2 regions of the Telluria sp. RB2R28 genome follow, and region 1 is predicted to be linked to the other one. Evidence: riboswitches for the same ligand, from Rfam matches in the RefSeq annotation. Region 1 holds a riboswitch; the other holds the start of a gene.

What was found. Region 1 has a riboswitch for cobalamin ahead of AC56LV_RS00855 (TonB-dependent receptor). Riboswitches for the same ligand answer to the same signal wherever they lie in the genome.
Region 2: linked by a shared signal. The riboswitch ahead of AC56LV_RS24310 (TonB-dependent receptor domain-containing protein) and the one ahead of AC56LV_RS00855 (TonB-dependent receptor) in region 1 are both predicted to bind cobalamin.

The regions. Positions count from the first base shown of each region.
Region 1 is NZ_JCASIK010000001.1:191,180-195,809, reverse strand. It holds gene AC56LV_RS00855 (TonB-dependent receptor) at 121-2,079, opposite strand; cobalamin riboswitch at 2,148-2,386, opposite strand; gene ylqF (ribosome biogenesis GTPase YlqF) at 2,412-3,359, opposite strand; gene AC56LV_RS00845 (hypothetical protein) at 3,656-4,630, opposite strand, start outside.
Region 2 is NZ_JCASIK010000012.1:13,010-17,639, reverse strand. It holds gene cobT (nicotinate-nucleotide--dimethylbenzimidazole phosphoribosyltransferase) at 1-774, shown strand, start outside; gene AC56LV_RS24320 (adenosylcobinamide-GDP ribazoletransferase) at 771-1,553, shown strand; gene AC56LV_RS24315 (histidine phosphatase family protein) at 1,553-2,095, shown strand; cobalamin riboswitch at 2,116-2,351, shown strand; gene AC56LV_RS24310 (TonB-dependent receptor domain-containing protein) at 2,417-4,249, shown strand; gene AC56LV_RS24305 (FecCD family ABC transporter permease) at 4,310-4,630, shown strand, end outside.

The sequences.
Region 1 (4,630 bases):
CGATCGCGAGATTACCACTTTTTGCCGTTTCCCTGTCTGCAGGGCGCGATTTATTGCATTTGCTTACCGCTGAAACATGCATGCAAATACATCAGCCGTCCGCGCCCGGCAGAACATGGATCAGAAGTCGTAGCGCAGCGACACCTTCAGCTGGCGGCCATCGCTCGGGTAAATCCCGGCGCGGCAGCTGAACGCATAGCTGTAGTGCTGACGATCAAGCAGGTTCAGGCCCGACACCGACGCTTCCCATGGGCCAAAGCGGCGCGCATAGCGGGCGTCGACCGTGGTGTACGACGGCAGGCGGGCGTCGCAGCTGTTGGCAAAGTCGTCGCCGAAACGCTGGCTGGCCACCCACTGCGCGCCGACATCGGCGGTCTGGCCATTGCCTGGAGTCCAGGCCAGGCGCGTCGTCACGACGTGCTTGGGCACCAGCACCATCTCGCGGCCGGCGTTCGGACCATCGCGGAACTCGGATTGCACGTATTGCCAGGCACCCGTCAGGCGTAGGTTGTTCGCCAGCAGCGCCTGCCCTTCGACTTCGACACCCTGGCGCCGGGTGGGATCAAGGTTGGTGTTGATGCCAAAGCCGCCCGCCAGCGTCGGGTCGAAGAAGATTTCGTTCGTCAGGCGGTGCCGGAATACGCGAGCCGTGGCCTTGCGCGCATCGTTGCCGAAGGCGACGCCGAGCTCCAGGTCGCGCGAGGTTTGCGGTGCCAGCACATCCGTTGTGGCGCGGTACGAGTTTTCGTCGATATTGGCGATGCGGTAGCTGCGGCCGGCCTTGGCGAACATGGTCACTTCACGCGCGACGTCGACGCTGCCTTCGACCGTGAACGCATTGACCGACTGCCCGGTGTCTTCCGGGGCGGTGAAAGCGAGCGGGTCGGCGTAGTCCTTGTCGAAACGTTCATGGCGCGCGCCGACGGCCAGGCGCGCATTGTGCGGCGCGTTCCAGGTCAGTTCGTCGCGCACATAGATCGCCTTGGAATCCTGTTTCGCGTCGCCGGCCGAGAAGCTCGACGTCACTTGGCGATCCCAGCGGGTCAGGTCGATGCCGGTGACGAATTCATTGCGCTTGTCGCCAAGCGTGGCGGTGTGGCGCAGACGTGGCGAGAACTGGGTCTGCTCGGACTGGTAGCGCGAGGCCGATGGGAAGCCCGAGAACACATACGTCGAGCCAACATCGCGCTCGCGGTGCGACAGCTCGGCCGCCAGTTCGATGGCGCCAATGCGATGTTCGACGAAGGCGCTGACACGGTCGGTGTCGAGGGAGCCGAAGTCATCCGGCGTATTGCTCTGGGTCGGGATCGACTGGAACTGCGCGTCGGTCAGCGAACCCGGCAGGCGCGAGTTCGAGCGCGAGCTCTCGAAACGCAGGCCAGCGCGACCATTCGCGGCGTACGCATATTGCACGCCGCCGCTGAAGCTCGTCTGCTCGTACTTGTTATTGTCGCGGTAGTTGTCGGTGCGGCGGTCGGCCACGGCGGCGTCGAACGACCACGGGCCGGCGCCATGCGCGATCGAGGCGCGCAGGTCGAGCGCGTCGAAGCGTCCACCTTCCACGAACAGGGTGCCGCGCGTGCCGCTGCCTTGCGGACGGCGGGTGAAGATCTGGATCACGCCGCCGGTGGCGCCGTCGCCGTACAGCACGCTGCTGCCGCCACGGGTGATTTCGATGCGCTCGACCGTGTCGACCGGGATGCTCGAGAGCACCGTGCTGGCCAGCTCATTTTCATTCAGGCGCACGCCGTCGACCATCACCACCACGTTCTGCGCGCTGTTGGTGCCAAAACCCCGCAGGTCCAGGCTGAAGTCGGGCGAGCCGTCCAGGCTCTGGCGGCCGAAGACGCCGCCGATCTTGCGAATGGCGGCATTGACGTCGGCCACGCCGGCGCTGCGGATCTGCTCGGCGGTGATCACGGTGGCGCCGATTGGCGTGGCGGTGGCCGGGAAGCGGGACGCGGTGACGACGACCGGCGCCAGCGTTTCCTGCGCGGTGGCGAGGGTGGCGAAGGTGGACACGGCGAAGGCGCACGCCACGGCGAGGGGCGCGCGGCGCGCGGGAGCTGCAAAAGTCATGATGAATGTGTTCTCGGTAAAGGGCGCCCCGCTGCGTCCCCGCAGCCTGGCGTCGAAGGAAGCGCCTTGCGCTTCCACCTGTCCTGGCCGGTATCCGGGCTGGCAAGCGGACGCCCTCACCTTCCTGTCGTGCGGACAGTGGTTATCGAGATTGTCTGCCGCGGCGCAGGATGTGCGGACGCGGCGCTTGTTGACCGTTGCGGGGGCAGCACACTTCCAGGACGGCGCGCGGCGCAGCCCTGTCGTGTTTCCCGTTTAACTTCGCGCGCTGGAATGCGCGCGAGAGCACCAAAACGGCGCGATTATACCGTGTCGGCACGCGCCCTGTCGGGTCAGCTGCCGCGCTTGCCGCGCGACTGCTCTTCGAGCTTGGCAGCGAGCTTCTCGGCGGCCAGGCGGGCTTTCTCGGCCACTTCGGCCGCGTGCAGGGCCAGGCTGGCCGCGCGCGAATCCGGCGTTTCCAGGCTGATGCGGCCCAGGGCGCCCTGGCGGTAATCCTGCAGCAGCGAGTGCGCTGCCTTTTCGTAGTCGTACTCGCCGCCGCGCACACGGAAGCCCCGGCGCATCGCGACGCCTTCGATGACGCCCACACCATCCATGCCCTCGGTTTTCAGGCCATAGCGCGCGGTGAGCAGGTGCGGGTAGCGCTGCAGCAGCAGTTCGCCCAGGTATTCGGCCACTTCTTCTTCGACCAGCGCGTTGGTGCCAATGGCGTGGCTGGCTGCCAGCATCAGGCCGTCGGTGGCCATGGCGATCTTTGGCCACAGCATGCCGGGCGTGTCGACCAGGACCACGTTCTTGTTCAGGTACAGGCGCTGCTGGACCTTGGTCACGGCCGGCTCGTCGCCCACCTTGGCCACGCGTTTTTTCAGTAGCGCGTTCATCAACGTCGACTTGCCGACGTTGGGGATGCCCATGATCATGATGCGCAGCGGCTTCGTTGGCACGCCGCGGTGCGGCGCCAGCGACAGGGCCAGATCGGGGATGCGGGCGACGTCGGCCGGCTTCTTGGTCGTCATCGGGTAGGCCGTGACGCCGTCCTGCGCATCGTAATAGGCTTTCCAGGCAGCGGTGGCGACCGGATCGGCGAGGTCGATCTTGTTCAGGATCTTGAGACTGGGACGCTGGCGGAACTTGCGCAGCTGGTCCACCAGTGGGTTGCAGCTCGCCTCGGGCAGGCGTGCATCGAGGACTTCGATCACCAGATCGATGTTCTCCATCTGCTCGGCCGCTTCCTTCTTGGCCGCGTTCATGTGGCCCGGGAACCATTGTATCGACATGCTGTTGCTTTCTTTATCTTTCGTTCAGGGTGCTATTTTACGCTGGTGGCGCACGCGAGCGTGGTGAACCCGCCACACCCGGTCTTTCTCTTGCGCATGACGTTGAGCCGTTGCAACACTGTTGACATATTCGGCGTGCACACTGGCCCTTGGCCACGCACGGTGGCGGGCCGCCAGCGGAGACGACATATGCGCGCACGGGACAGACTGAAACGATCGATGGCACGCTGGTATGGCGTGGGCTTGCTGTGCTGCGCCATCGCGGTGTCCGCGCTGGTGGAGTTGCCGCTGGTGCCCTACTGAACCAGCCCCGGCCCGCTGCACGCAAGAGGCGGCAAGGTGGCCGCCGGATCGAACGCCGCCAAGCGCTCGCGCGCCGCCGCGCGGTCTTTCGCATACTCGGCCAGGTAGCGGCTGCGTTCCTCGCTCTGCCATTCGCTATTGGGCACACCCGATAGCGACAGCGTGCGGCTGACCAGCACGGGTCCCTCGCGGCGCGCTAGGAGCAGCCGGTCCGGGTCGGCATTCTCGCGCAACAAATAACCTTCGACATCGCGCAGCACCAGTGGCAACGCCGGCCCAGGATCGGTGTCGTGCAGCAGCTTGCCATGCACGCGCAACGCTACCGACTGCGTGCCCTGCCCCAATAGTTCGTTGAAGCTCGCCAGCGCGAACGGGCGGCCCAGCGCATCGTCGATGCGGCCACTGACCACGTAGCGGCCAGCCAGGCGCACATCGAGCGGCAGCATGAACTCGAGCGCGTCCGCGCCGATCGCTTCACGCGGCGCGCCCGCCCACACGGCAGGCAACTCGGGCGAATAAATCACGTCGAACAACACGACACCCGCACGGCCGGCCGCGCTGAAACGCACTTCGCTGCGGATGGTGCCGTGAAAGCCGGCCAGCGCGCCCGCCTGCGGCGTGAAGGTGGCGCGCCAGTTGCCGCCGTCATCCTCTGAAAACGCCAGCGTCGCGCTGGGCGCGGGGCGCGCTCCCTGCGCAACCATCCCCTGGACCAGCGCACGTGTGACCACCAGCGGCAGCGCGGCGCCGTGCGCGTCAACAGCGCGCAGCGCAAACTCGACTGTTTCGCCCGCCGCCAGGTAGACACGTGACTGCGCGGTCTGCACCAGCACGCCCGGATCGCTGTCGCCGCCATCGACACGCATTGGGTTCGATTCGCGCACAGGCTGGTTCGGATACAGCTGGTCGGGGTGCTGCGCGGCTGGACGCGAGGCATGCGGATAGCGGGTGTGCTGGAGGTAGCTGCA
Region 2 (4,630 bases), on a different contig from region 1:
GCGGCCATCAATGTGTTCGCGCGCCAGAATGGCTGCGCGCTGCGCGTGATCGACGCCGGCGTGAATCACGACTTCGGCGTGCGCGCTGGTCTGCTCGACCGTAAAGTCGCCAACGGCACGAACAACTTCGCCATCGCACCGGCGATGTCGGCGCAGGACTGCGCCACCGCCCTCGAACATGGCATGGCCCTGGCGCGCGACCTGCCCGGCAATGTCGTGGGCTTCGGCGAAATGGGCATCGGGAACACGACCGCCGCGGCAGCCCTGATGCACAAGCTGACCGGCCAGCCGGCGGCTGCCTGCGTCGGCGCCGGCACCGGCCTGACGCCTGATGGCATCAGCCATAAAGAACGCGTGGTTGCTGCTGCCGTCGCGCATCACGCCAGCGTGCGCGAACCGCTCGACGTCCTCGCCACCTTCGGCGGCTTCGAAATCGCGATGATGGCCGGCGCCATGCTGCAGGCAGCCAGCCTGCGCAAGGTGCTGCTGATCGACGGCTTCATTGTCACCAGCGCGCTGCTGGTCGCCGCGCGCCTGCAACCGGCGATCCTCGACTACTGCGTGTTCGCGCACTGCTCGGGCGAGCATGGCCACGCCCTGCTGCTCGATCAGCTCGGGGCCAGCCCGCTGCTCGACCTGGGCCTGCGCCTGGGTGAAGGCACCGGCAGCGCACTCGCTCTGCCCTTGCTGCACGCGGCGGCCAACTTCCTGAGCGAGATGGCGACCTTCGCATCGGCCCAGGTCTCGGGACAACTCGGCGAGCACGCGGGATGATCCATCAACTGCGCCTGTTCTTCATTGCGCTGCAGTTTTTCACGCGGATCCCGATCCCGCACTGGGTCGGCTTCGAGCCGGCCTGGCTCAATCACGCGTCGCGCTACTTCCCGCTGGTCGGCGTCGTGGTGGGCGCGATCGGCGCGGCCGTCTACGTCATCGCCGCGCACTGGCTGCCAGCGCCAGTGGCCGCCGTCCTTTCCACGGCCGCGACGATCTACCTCACCGGCGCTTTCCACGAAGACGGCTTTGCCGATACCTGCGATGGTCTGGGCGGCGGCATGACGAAGGAGCGCGCTCTCGAGATCATGAAGGATTCGCGCGTCGGTGCGTATGGCGCGATCGGTATCGTCTGCATGCTGGGCGCGAAGCTGGCCGCACTCGCCACGCTGCCGCCCTTGACTGCTGTCGGCGCCCTGCTGCTGGCCCACCCGCTTTCGCGCCTGGCCGCCACGTCCCTGATCTGGCAGATGGAATATGCTCGCGCGGAAGGCAAGGCCAAGCCGCTGGCCGTGCGCATGAGCAGCAACGAATTCGGGATCGCAACGCTCACGGTGCTGATGCCAGCGATCGTGCTGCTCGCCGTCGGCCTGCTCGACCTGGCGGCGATTGGCGCGGCGCTGTTCGCGGCCTTGCTGGCCACGCGCTGGCTAGCCCGCACATTCACGCGCCGGCTGCAGGGCTATACGGGCGACTGCCTGGGCGCCGTGCAGCAGTTGGCCGAAGTCGCCATCTATATCGCGGTACTGGCCACGCTCGGGCGCGGCGCGCTGGCCTGATGCGCCTGTACCTCGTACGCCACCCGAAACCGGGCGTGCCGGCCGGGCACTGCTACGGCCGCACCGACCTGCCAGCGCAAGCAACAGACACCGCACGCGTGCTGGCGGCGCTGACCAATCAAGGCCTGCCCGGCACCATGCCGGTCTACGCCAGCCCTTTGCAACGCAGCGCCGTATTGGCGCAGCAGCTGTCAACCGCGCCCACGTTCGACGCACGCCTGGCCGAGATGGACTTTGGCGCCTGGGAGCTGCGCCACTGGGACACTATCGCCCGGGACGAGATCGATGCCTGGAACGCCGACCTGCTCCACTACCGCCCCGGCGGCGGCGAAAACGTCCTGCAGGTGGCCGTGCGCGTGGCCGCGTTTCGGGCCGACATCCAGCGCGCAGGGTGCGCCGCAGCACTCGTGATCTGCCACGCCGGCACCATGCGCCTGCTGCACGCCATGTCCGGCGGCGGTACATTGGAGGATGCTGCGCTGCGTGCGGCATCGACACCACACCAGATCGGCTATGGCGAAGTCATGGTGCTGGAAATATGACAATGCCCGGTTCAACCACCTTATAATGAGCGCGTTTTGGTGCTCGCACCTGCGTTCGCAGGCGCAGTTAAACGGGAAACACGAAGCCCTTCACAGGGCCAACGCGTGCTGCCCCCGCAACGGTAAGCAAGTGCTGCAGCCTTTCATCGGGCCCTGCGGCAAACCGCCCCCTCATACCACTGTGCTTTTCTGAGCATGGGAAGGTCGGACGGCCATACTTGTCAGCCCGGATACCGGCCAAAAGGTGGATACGCGCACAGCGCGATCCTTTGAATCCAGCCCACGGGGACGTCGGCGGGATGCCTTTGATAAGAACCACTCATGAATTTTCCAGTAAGCCGGCAAGCGGCCGCCGTGTCGCTCGCACTCGCCCTCATCTCGTCCACCGCCATCGCCGAAGTCGCTGACACCGTCGTCGTCACCGCCACCCGCACGCCGCAACCCGCTGCAGACCTGATCGCCGACACCACCGTCATCAACGCCGAAGAAATCGCGCGCTCGGGCGCCGGCTCGGTGGCCGACATCCTGCAGCGCCAGCGCGGCATCGAGATCGCCCGCAACGGCCCGGCCGGCACGGCCACCAGCGTCTACGTGCGCGGCGCGAACGCCAACCAGATCGTCGTGCTGCTCGACGGCGTGCGCATCGCCTCCGGCACTACCGGCACTGCCAGCTGGAATGCCATCCCGCTGGGCGCCATCGACCGCATCGAAATCGTCTACGGGCCACTGAGCACGTTGTACGGCGCCGACGCCATCGGCGGCGTGATCCAGATATTCACCCGCAAGGGCGAAGGCGCACCTGTCGTCACCGCTTCGCTCGGCGCCGGCAGCAACGCGACGCTGCAGGGCGATGCAGGCATCTTCGGCAGCAGCGGTGGCCCGAATGCCATCAGCTATGCCTTCGGCGCCGGCTACGAAGAGTCGGATGGCTTCTCGTCCACGCGGCCGGGTGCGTCGGGCTACAACGCCGACGAAGACGGCTATCGTCGCCGCAACGCCAATGGTCGTGTGTCGATGGCGCTCGCGCCGGGTCACGAGATCGGCGCCCAGTTCCTGGCCAGCCGCACGTACAGCCAGTACGATGCCAGTGGTTCCGGCAGCTACGATGTGCACAGCGACACGGACCTCAATACCGCCGCCGTCTTCATGACCAACCAGATCCTGCCGAACTGGCGTAGCACCGTGCAGTACGCGCGTTCGGAAGACAAGTCGGGCAGCTTCAGCAACGCCACGGCCAGCGGCGCCAGCCAGGCCGACACCGAGCAGAACGAATTCTCTTGGCAGAACAACGTCGCCATTGGCCAGGACACGCTGCAGCTGCTGTTCAACCACCGCAAAGAAGAGGTCGCGTCGATGCGCAAGACGCGCATCACCAATTCATATGCAGCGGCGTATTCGGCCAAGCGCGCCAATCATCTGTTCGATGTCAGCGCGCGCCAGGACCGCTCGGTCTACGGCAGCCAGAATACCGGCGCCGCCGGCTACGGCTACGAGTTCGGCAACGGTCTGCGCGCCACCGCCAGCATCGGCACGAGCTTCCGCGCCCCGACTTTCAATGAGTTGTACTTCCCGAACTACGGCCTGGAGACGAACAAGCCGGAAAAAGGCCGCAACCGTGAAGTGGGCCTGCGCTACGACGGCAACGGCTACAACCTCGACGCCACGTACTTCCACAATCGCCTGACCGACATGATCGTATCCAGCACGCCATGCCCGGACGGTATCAACCGCAGCTGCGCCTACAACGTCAACGAAGCCACGCTCGAAGGCTTCTCGCTGGCCGGCAGCACGCGCCTGATGGACGTGAACCTGCGCGCCAGCCTCGATTGGCAGGATCCGCGTGACGACACCACCGGCCGCCAGCTGGCGCGCCGCGCGAAGAAGCACGCCAACTTCGCGGCCGACTACGTGATGGGCCAGTTAAAGAGCGGCGCCGAGCTGACCGTGTCGGGTGACCGTTTCGACAACGCGCCCAATACCAGCCGCCTGGGTGGCTACGGCTTGCTGAACCTGTACACCACGTATCAGTTCACGCCCGACTGGTCCTTGCTGCTGCGCGTGAACAACGTCACGGACAAGAACTACGAAGTGGCGCGCAACTACGGCACCAGCGGCCGCACCTGGTTCGCGTCGCTGCGCTACGGCATCCGTTAAGCTGGCATTTTCCGCCCGCGGCGCACGCGCCGCGGGCATCGATCAACTATCAGGGCCCGCATGCAAGCACCCGTCCCGTCATTACGCCAACGCGCCACGCTCATCGTCGGCGCCATGCTGGCCCTGGCCATCGCCACCCTGCTGTTCTCGGGCATGACCGGTTCCATCCGCGTGCCGCTCAGCGACATCCCCGACGCCCTGCGCCAATTGGCCAGCGGCCAACCCGAATCCCTGTCCGCATCTCTGCTCGACCTGCGCGCCAGCCGCGCGCTAGTGGCCTTTGCCACCGGCGGCGCCCTCGCCCTGGCCGGCCTGATGATGCAGGCGCTGCTACGCAATCCCCTCGCCGACCCGTATGTGCTGGGCGTCTCGTCCGGCGCG